2 linked regions of the Chryseolinea soli genome follow. The main gene of each other region encodes a partner of the protein of the gene in region 2 in a complex. Links are inferred from orthologs where the notes say so. Each region holds a gene or a part of one and is shown on either strand. Other genes may lie near its edges.

Region 1 (2,841 bases), 860 kb from region 2 along the record:
TCGGTGAGGGCTTTCCAGCCTGCCCAATCGTCTTCGGCCATGCCGTCTTCCAAAGAGATGATGGGGTATTTCTTAGCCCAGTTGGTCCAGTATGCTGCCATTTCTGCGGGCTTCAGTTTCTGACCGGAAGACTTTTTGAAGTGGTATACTTTTGCTTTGGGATCGTAGAATTCAGATGCGGCAGGGTCAAGGGCGATGAACATATCGGAACCGGGTTTGAAGCCGGCTTTCTCGATGGCTTTCAACACCACTTCGATAGCTTCCTCGTTGGATTTGAGGTTCGGTGCAAAACCGCCTTCATCCCCTACGTTGGTAGAAAGACCTTTATCGTGCAATACTTTTTTCAGCGTATGGAACACTTCGGCACCCATGCGAAGGGCTTCCGAGAATGATGCTGCGCCTACGGGCATGACCATGAACTCCTGGAAGTCGATGGCGTTGTCGGCGTGGCTACCACCGTTCAGGATGTTCATCATCGGCACGGGCAGCGTATTCGCGCTCACACCACCGATGTAACGGTACAGGGGCATGCCGGCTTCCATGGCAGCGGCTTTAGCAATAGCCAAAGACGTTCCAAGGATAGCGTTAGCACCCAGCTTGCCTTTGTTGGGCGTGCCATCCAGATCGATCATGATCTGGTCGACCAGGTTTTGTTCGAAAACATCAAAGCCCACCACTTCGGCAGCGATCTTGGTGTTCACGTTGTCCACGGCCTTCAACACGCCTTTTCCCATGAATTTCTTTTTATCACCATCACGGAGTTCTACGGCTTCGTGTGATCCGGTGGAAGCACCGGAGGGCACAGCGGCGCGTCCAAATGCGCCGGACTCAGTTACTACATCAACTTCAACTGTGGGGTTGCCGCGGCTGTCGAGAATTTGCCGGGCATGAATGCTTTCGATTAAGCTCATAGTGATTTTAGATTTATGGATTGGATGATAGTTGTTCGGGTTATGCGGTGATGGGTTCGGCGATTTCCGCCTGGATCATTTCGATGAACTCGTCGAAGAGGTAGCGCGAGTCGTGCGGCCCGGGGGAGGCTTCGGGGTGGTATTGCACCGAGAACGCTTTCCGGTCTTTCAGGCGGATGCCCATGATGGTGTTGTCGTTCAGGTGGACGTGGGTGACCTCTACGTTTGCATTCTTCTCGATATCTTTTTCGTTCACGGAGAAACCGTGATTCTGAGAGGTCATTTCACCTTTGCCCGTAATCAGGTTTTTCACGGGGTGGTTCAATCCGCGGTGACCGTGGTGCATTTTGTACGTAGAAATTCCGGAGGCCAGCGCCAGGAGTTGGTGGCCGAGGCAAATGCCGAAAAGAGGCTTGCCGGAATCCAATGCTTGCTTCACCGTTTCAATGGCGTAGGCCATCACTGAAGGGTCGCCAGGGCCGTTGGAGATAAAATAGCCGTGGGGATTCCAGGCCTTCATTTCCGAGAAGGCGGTTTTGGCAGGGAACACTTTGCAATACACGCCGCGGCTGGCCAGGTTGGTCACTATGCTTTGTTTGATGCCCAGGTCGAGCACAGCCACTTTGATGGGGGCATTGACATCGCCCACGGTATACGCTTCCTTGGTCGTTACCACCGAGGAAAGTTCAAGCCCATTCATGGAGGGCACTTTCTTTATTTCTGCTTTCAGCTGCTCTGGGGTGAGCTCGGATGAGATGATGGCGTTCATCGCGCCTTTACTGCGAATGTAGCGCACCAGCATCCGGGTGTCGATGTTGGCGATGCCCACCACGTTGCGGCTTTCCAGGTATTGCTGCAGGCTGCCGGTGGCCGACTTGCGGCTGAATTCGTGGGCAAATTCGTTGACCACCAACCCGGCAATCATGGGGCGACTCGACTCTTGTTCCGCGTCAAAAGCACCATAGTTACCAATGTGGGCATTGGTGTTGACGATGATCTGTCCGTAATAAGAAGGATCTGTGTAGATCTCCTGGTACCCGGTCATCCCGGTATTGAAGCATATTTCACCACCCGAGGTGCCGATTTTACCGATGGCCGTTCCCTCCACGAGGAGGCCGTCTTCAAGAAGGAGGTAAGCTTTTTTCTGCATAGCGTTCGCAAAAATACGTTAGTAATTCCGGGATTAACACGCCCGGGCGTAGGTTTTTACCAGCGGCCAGGGCATAAAAAAAGGGATCAAACGATTGTTCGATCCCTTTCCGTATGAATGGCGTTCTGTCACTATTCTTTTTCTTTTTTAGTGGAAGCTTTCTTGGGCTTCTTTTCTGCCTTTTCAGCTTTGGCTTCGGCTGCGGGAGCAGCTTCGGTTGCGCCTTCGGCACCTTCGGTTTTCTTCGCACCGCGGCTTCTTCTGGTCTTGGCTTTCTTAGCCACGCCTTCCTTGCTGTAGAGCGTGTTGAAATCCACGAGTTCGATGAGACACATTTCGGCGTTATCGCCTACGCGCACATCACCCAATTTGATGATGCGGGTATATCCACCCGGACGATCGGCAATCTTCGATGCTACTTCACCAAACAGGGTCTTCACAGACTCCTTGTTTTGGAGGTAGGAGAACACCGTTCTTCTGGAGTGCGTGGTATCGTCCTTCGACTTGGTCAGCAAAGGCTCAACATATTTTCTCAACGCTTTGGCTTTGGCTACCGTGGTCGTGATTCTTTTGTTCAGAATCAGCGAAGAAGCCATGTTCGAAAGCAACGCTTGTCTGTGCGCTGTTTTTCTACCTAAGTGATTTACCTTCTTACCGTGTCTCATGATTTCCTAGTCTTCATCAAGTTTATACTTGGAGAGATCCATACCGAAGGTGAGGTTCTTCTCCGCTACCAATTGTTCCAATTCTGCCAGCGACTTCTTACCGAAGTTTCTGAAT
Region 2 (6,423 bases):
GGCAATCTTTTTATGCAGGTCAGCCAGTTTGTCGTCGATCGACTTCAAATCGGCATTGATCTCGGCTTGTATGAGTTGGGTTTCGTTCCGGAGTTCGTCGTTGCTGAGGGTTGTCAGCCTTTCTCCCGCCTTTTTGGTTTCCTCCACCAGAGGCATGATGCGCTTGATGTCTTTCTCTGATTTCGTCCCAAAGATCTTGGCAATGAATTTTAGCATACTTCAGTCATTAGTCGGTTTAAGGTTAGCCTTGAACGGGTTCATCGGGGAGGTAAAACGATAAGAAATCCGCAAAAAGGTTAACTGCCCAAATGGGGCTTAAAGTTAATTTGTTTTTTGAGATTCAGGATGAACAATTACAGTTCCAAACTGCCTTCGAAGACCATTTTGGCAGGCCCGATCAGGAAAATTTCTTCAAATGTGCCGGAGTGGCTGGATTTGAATTCCACCAGGAGGTTGCCCCCCCGGGTTTGGATGCTCACGGGCGACGGGTAGCCCTTGAAAGAAGCTGCCAGGGCGGCAGCTGTGACACCCGTGCCACACGATAAGGTTTCGTCTTCTACACCCCGTTCATAGGTGCGCACCTTCAGGGCTTGGTTGGGCAGGCGCTCCACGAAATTGACATTCGTTCCGCCCGGTTTGAAGGCTTCGCTGTAGCGGATCTTGCGGCCCTCTTCAAACACGGGATAGGCATCCACGTCGTCTACAAACCGTACGATGTGGGGCGAGCCTGTGTTCAAAAAATAGTCGTCGCCTATTTTTCGGGTTTCGCCGACGGGGCTCATCTTCAGGCGGATGATGCCGGAAGGAAGTAGCTCGGCCACGTGCTCGCCGTCATAGGCGTTGAACGATGCTTTGCCGTTGACCATGCCCAGCCGGGCGGCAAATTGAACGGCGGCGCGGCTGCCATTGCCACACAGGCTTTGGGATCCGTCGCTGTTATAATATTCGAGGTTGAAGTGCAGGGTGGGGTGTTTTTCGATAAGCATCAATCCATCGGCGCCTACGCCAAACTTGCGGTCGCAGAGGGCCTCGATCTGTTGACGCGTGAGCGAAAGACCGGCTTCCCGGTTGTCGATCACCACAAAGTCGTTGCCCGTGGCTTGATATTTATAGAAATGGATTTTCACTGGAGTTTCGCTTGTTGCGTGAGAGAAGGTTGCGTTGGGGAGGATTTATTTTATTTCCTCGTAGTCGATGTATTCACCGGCCTTGTTGTTGCCCTTGCCCTTCTTGTCTTTTTTCACATCTTCATTCGCTTCAAAATTGCGGCGTTGCTGCTGTTGCTGGTTGCGAAATTGTTGAGAAGCCGCTCCCGCCCGGAAAAACAATCCGCCGATCTTATAGATCACATACGATACAAGAAATACGGTGAGGAGGAATTTGAAAACCATAAGCGTTATGCTTTAAACCGGTAAACCGGAAAACAAAGGTATAGGTTCAATTTTAAACGGACAATTCTTAACTAAAATCTTAAAGGTCAGCGTGTTTGCGATGATTTTGTCAATCGCAAACACGCTGCATTGAAAATCAGCGGCTCAAATAGAGATTACGTTCAGAATAAATCTTCATGAAATAATCGTCCATCAGGTCGTCGATGAAGTAGATGGACTCGCCGGTCGATTTCATTTCGGGGCCCAGTTCCTTGTTCACTTCAGGGAACTTATGGAAGGAGAACACGGGCTCCTTGATGGCATATCCTTTTTTGGTGGGATTGAACGTGAAGTCTTTCACTTTCTTTTCGCCCAGCATCACCTTGGTGGCGTAGTTCACATACGGTTCATCATAGGCCTTGCAAATGAACGGCACCGTGCGCGAGGCACGGGGGTTGGCTTCGATGATGTATACTTTGTCGTTCTTGATGGCAAACTGGATGTTGATCAGACCCACGGTCTCCAAGGCCAGCGCGATCTTGTGCGTGTAGTGCTCGATCTGCTTGATCACAAAGTCACCGAGGTTGTAAGGCGGCAACACGGCGTATGAATCACCGGAGTGAATACCTGCCGGCTCGATGTGTTGCATGATGCCGATGATGTACACGTCCGTGCCGTCGCAAATGGCGTCGGCTTCCGCTTCGATGGCGCCGTCGAGGAAGTGATCCAGCAACACTTTGTTTTCGGGAAGGTGTTTCCAGATGTCGAGGATGTGATCTTCCAACTCTTGTTCGTTGATCACGATCTTCATGCTTTGTCCACCCAACACATACGAAGGCCGTACCAGCAACGGGAAGCCTATGGTTTTCGATACCTCAATCGCCTCGTCTGCATTTTGAGCCACACCGAATTCAGGATAAGGAATGGCAAGTTCTTTCAGCAGGGTAGAGAAGCGTCCGCGATCTTCAGCAAGGTCGAGCGCATTGTAGGATGTGCCAATGATCTTGATGCCGTACTTGTGCAGTTTCTCGGCCAGCTTCAACGCCGTTTGTCCACCCAACTGCACGATAACGCCTACGGGTTTTTCGTGTTGGATGATGTCATAGAGATGTTCCCAGAATACGGGTTCGAAGTACAGCTTGTCGGCAATGTCGAAGTCGGTGGAAACCGTTTCGGGGTTGCAGTTGATCATGATGGTTTCGTAGCCGCATTCTTTTGCAGCCAACACGCCGTGCACACAGGAGTAGTCAAACTCAATGCCTTGTCCGATGCGGTTCGGGCCCGAACCCAACACGACGATCTTTTTCTTGTCGGAAACGATCGATTCGTTTTCGGTGTCGAAGGTCGAATAGTAATACGGTGTCTTCGCTTCAAATTCGGCGGCGCAGGTGTCCACCAGTTTGAACACGCGCTTGATGCCCATGTCGATGCGCTTGTTGTGGACGTCGCTTTCATAGCAATCCAACAGGTGGGCGATCTGGCGATCGGCATAGCCCTTCTCCTTGGCTTTGCGCATCAACTCGGCGGGGATCGTGTGAAGTTCATATTTGGAGATCTCTTTCTCCATTTCGATGAGCTCCTCAATTTGTTTGAGGAACCAGCGGTCGATGCGCGTTAGCTTCTGCACCGTCTTCAACGGTATGCCTAGCTTCAGGGCGTCGTAGATGTGGAATATGCGGTTCCAGCTGGGGTGTTCCAGACTGTAGAGCAGTTCGTCTTGTTTGGTCAGTTCTTTTCCGTCTGCGCCCAACCCATTCCTGCGGATCTCCAGCGATTGACACGCCTTCTGCAGCGCCTCCTGGAAGTTGCGGCCGATCCCCATGGCTTCGCCAACGGATTTCATTTGCAGTCCCAGCTGGCGGTTGGCGCCATGGAATTTATCAAAGTTCCAACGCGGCACTTTCACGATCACATAGTCGATGGCCGGCTCGAAGTAAGCCGTTGTAGTTCCCGTGATCGCATTCGAGAGTTCGTCGAGATTATAACCGATGGCCAGTTTCGCGGCGATCTTGGCGATGGGATACCCGGTGGCTTTCGAAGCCAGGGCCGAAGAGCGCGACACGCGCGGGTTGATCTCGATGCCGACGATCTGGTTGTCGTCGTCGGGATTGAGCGAGAACTGTACATTACAGCCTCCCGCAAACATGCCGATGCCGTTCATCATTTTGATGGCCAGGTCGCGCATGTGCTGATAGACCGTGTCGGGCAGGGTCATGGCCGGCGCCACGGTGATGGAGTCGCCGGTGTGGATGCCCATGGGGTCGAAGTTTTCGATGGAGCAGATGATGATCACGTTGCCGATGTTGTCGCGCAACAGCTCCAATTCGTATTCTTTCCAGCCCATGATGCTTTGTTCCACCAGCACTTCGTGGATGGGGGAAGCATGGAGGCCATTATTGAGGGCGTCGTCAAAATCTTCGGGGTTGTTCACGAACGCGCCGCCGGTGCCGCCCAAGGTATAGGATGGTCGAATAACGAGGGGAAAGCCGATTTCCTGCGCGATCTCTTTGCCGTCCAGGAAGGAGGTGGCGGTGCCGCCTTTGCAGACCATCACGCCCAGCTCGATCATTTTGAGGCGGAATTTCTCCCGGTCCTCGGTGGTCTCGATGGCTTTTATATCTACGCCGATGATGCGCACGCCATAGTGCTGCCAAATGCCGGCTTTGTCGCAATCAATGCAGAGGTTCAACGCCGTTTGCCCGCCCATGGTGGGGAGCACCGCATCGATATGATGCTTTTCCAGAATTTCGCGGATGGATTTCTTCGTGAGCGGTTTCAGATACACGTGGTCTGCCGTCACTTTGTCAGTCATGATGGTGGCAGGGTTCGAGTTGATCAGCACCACTTCTATACCTTCTTCACGCAGCGAACGCGACGCCTGTGAGCCGGCGTAATCAAATTCACATGCTTGACCGATAATAATGGGACCGCTACCGATGATGAGTACTGAGCGAATACTTCTGTCTCTTGGCATTGTTTTAAGATGGGAATGGGGTGAACAAAATTGCGCAAAAATAAAACACAGATCGGAATGATTTCAAAAATGGGGATATTAATTATTGGCGGGTTTTAAGCGGTCCCGCTACCGTTTGAAACTTTCCTTTCCAAAGTATTAGGGATTTTTCCAACTTTTAACGTCATAAGAAAAAGGGATGAATCTGAACGGGAAAACAAAATCGGCCAATACATACGACGCCATCGTGGTGGGTTCGGGCATTAGCGGTGGGTGGGCTGCCAAGGAGCTTTGTGAAAAGGGATTGAAAGTGTTGATGCTGGAACGCGGCAAACCCCTGGAACATCCCAGCTACCCAACCAGCACAAAAGATCCATGGCAACTGGATCATGGGGGGAAACTCACTGCAGAGGACCGGAAAAAAAGCCACGTCCAGGCCCGCCACTACAGCTTCCGTGGCGACAACAAAGCCTTCTATATTAATGACCTCGAGAATCCCTATACCGAAGTAAAGCGATTCGACTGGGTCCGCGGCAACATCGTTGGGGGAAGGTCCGTGCTTTGGGGCCGGTTGTGCTACCGCTGGAGCGATCTCGACTTCGAAGCCAACCTCCACGACGGCCACGGCGTGGACTGGCCCATCCGCTATAAAGACCTGGCACGCTGGTACGACTACGCCGAGCGGTTTATCGGCGTGAGCGGCACCCGCGAAAACATTCCCCATCTACCCGACGGCATCTTTCAGCAGGGTATGGAGATGAATTGCGTGGAAAAGGATTTTAAGCAGCGTATGGCCAAAAAATATCCCGATGTGGCCATCACCATTTCGCGTGCGGCCAACCTGACGGCGCCCGTGAAAGGAAGGGGCCAATGCCAATATCGCAACCTCTGCCACCGCGGCTGTCCCTATGGCGCCTATTTCAGCACCAACGCCAGCACGCTGCCGGCCGCCTTTGCCACGGGCAACCTGACCCTGCGCCCAAATGCTTTGGTCAACCGTGTTTTGTATGACACGGGAAAGGGAAAGGCCTCCGGAGTGGAGATCATCGACACGGAAACGAATGAGGTGGTGGAATACTATGCCCGCATCGTGTTTTTAAATGCGGCCACGCTGGCGACGGCGCATATTCTTTTGAATTCTGCATCCGATCGCTTTCCCAACGGTCTGGGGAATGGCAGCGACCAGATAGGACGCAACCTGATGGATCATCATAAAGGAGCAGGTGCCAGCGCTTCCGTGGAGGGATTTGAAGACTCTTATTATTTCGGACGAAGACCTACCGGGATCTATATTCCCCGGTTTAGAAATCTGAAAGACAAACACAAAGATTTTATCCGCGGCTATGGCTACCAGGGCGACGCCTCTCGCGGAGGATGGTCGTCTTTCACCACCAGCACCCATTTGGGAGCACCGTTGAAAGAAGCGGTTCAGCAGCCCATGGATTGGTCGATCAATTTTGGCGCCTATGGCGAATGTTTGCCCTACGCGGAAAATCGTGCGACGCTTAACCCCTCCGTTAGAGACAAATGGGGACGACCCACGCTGACCATCGACGCCGAATTCAAAGAAAACGAAAAAGCGATGCAGCGCGACATGGCTTCGACCATGGGTGAAATGCTGGAAGACATCGGTTATAAAAATGTGAAGATGCACATGAACACATCGTTTCCCGGCAACGCCAACCACGAAATGGGCACGGCGCGCATGGGACGCGACCCCAAGACGTCTGTTCTCAATGCGTTCAATCAAATGCACGAAGTGAAAAATGTCTTCATCACCGACGGCTCGGCCATGACCTCGTCGGCCTGTGTGAATCCTTCACTCACCTACATGGCCTTGACCGCCCGGGCCTGCGACTATGCAGTGAAGGAACTCAAACGTTTAAATCTTTAAATATTTTTAAAACATTCATAACCGCCTAAAACCTCAAAACAAAGAACAGTATGCGTAGTACACGAAGAGAATTCATCAAACGATCCACCGCCATTTCCATGGGTGCGTTGGCGTTCAGTGCAAAGAGTTATGCCAACATCATCGGCGCCAACGACCGCGTGCGGGTGGGAGTAGTGGGTTTTTCCGACCGGTTCAGGGGAGCGCTG

The links. The genes of interacting proteins can lie anywhere in the genome.
Region 1: the proteins of carB (region 2) and carA are in contact, whole or in part, in a solved structure (PDB 1KEE), measured with the Escherichia coli proteins. The link is inferred for Chryseolinea soli from one-to-one orthologs.

What each region holds. Positions count from the first base shown.
Region 1 is NZ_CP032382.1:1,439,172-1,442,012, forward strand. Bases 7-2,841 are described here. They hold carA (glutamine-hydrolyzing carbamoyl-phosphate synthase small subunit), read right to left. Parts: upstream 2,062-2,841; coding sequence 952-2,061; downstream 7-951. Other genes in these bases: eno (phosphopyruvate hydratase), read right to left, coding at 7-911; rplQ (50S ribosomal protein L17), read right to left, coding at 2,193-2,726; D4L85_RS06075 (DNA-directed RNA polymerase subunit alpha), read right to left, coding at 2,733-2,841. In the rest of the region: more of eno, read right to left, coding at 1-6. UniProt on the Escherichia coli protein: Small subunit of the glutamine-dependent carbamoyl phosphate synthetase (CPSase).
Region 2 is NZ_CP032382.1:2,296,956-2,303,378, forward strand. Bases 1,328-4,708 are described here. They hold carB (carbamoyl-phosphate synthase large subunit), read right to left. Parts: upstream 4,345-4,708; coding sequence 1,528-4,344; downstream 1,328-1,527. Other genes in these bases: D4L85_RS09975 (hypothetical protein), read right to left, coding at 1,328-1,391; D4L85_RS09985 (GMC oxidoreductase), read left to right, coding at 4,523-4,708. Also shown: preprotein translocase subunit SecA, read right to left, coding at 1-216; dapF (diaminopimelate epimerase), read right to left, coding at 354-1,127; more of D4L85_RS09975, read right to left, coding at 1,173-1,327; more of D4L85_RS09985, read left to right, coding at 4,709-6,217; D4L85_RS09990 (Gfo/Idh/MocA family protein), read left to right, coding at 6,268-6,423. UniProt on the Escherichia coli protein: Large subunit of the glutamine-dependent carbamoyl phosphate synthetase (CPSase).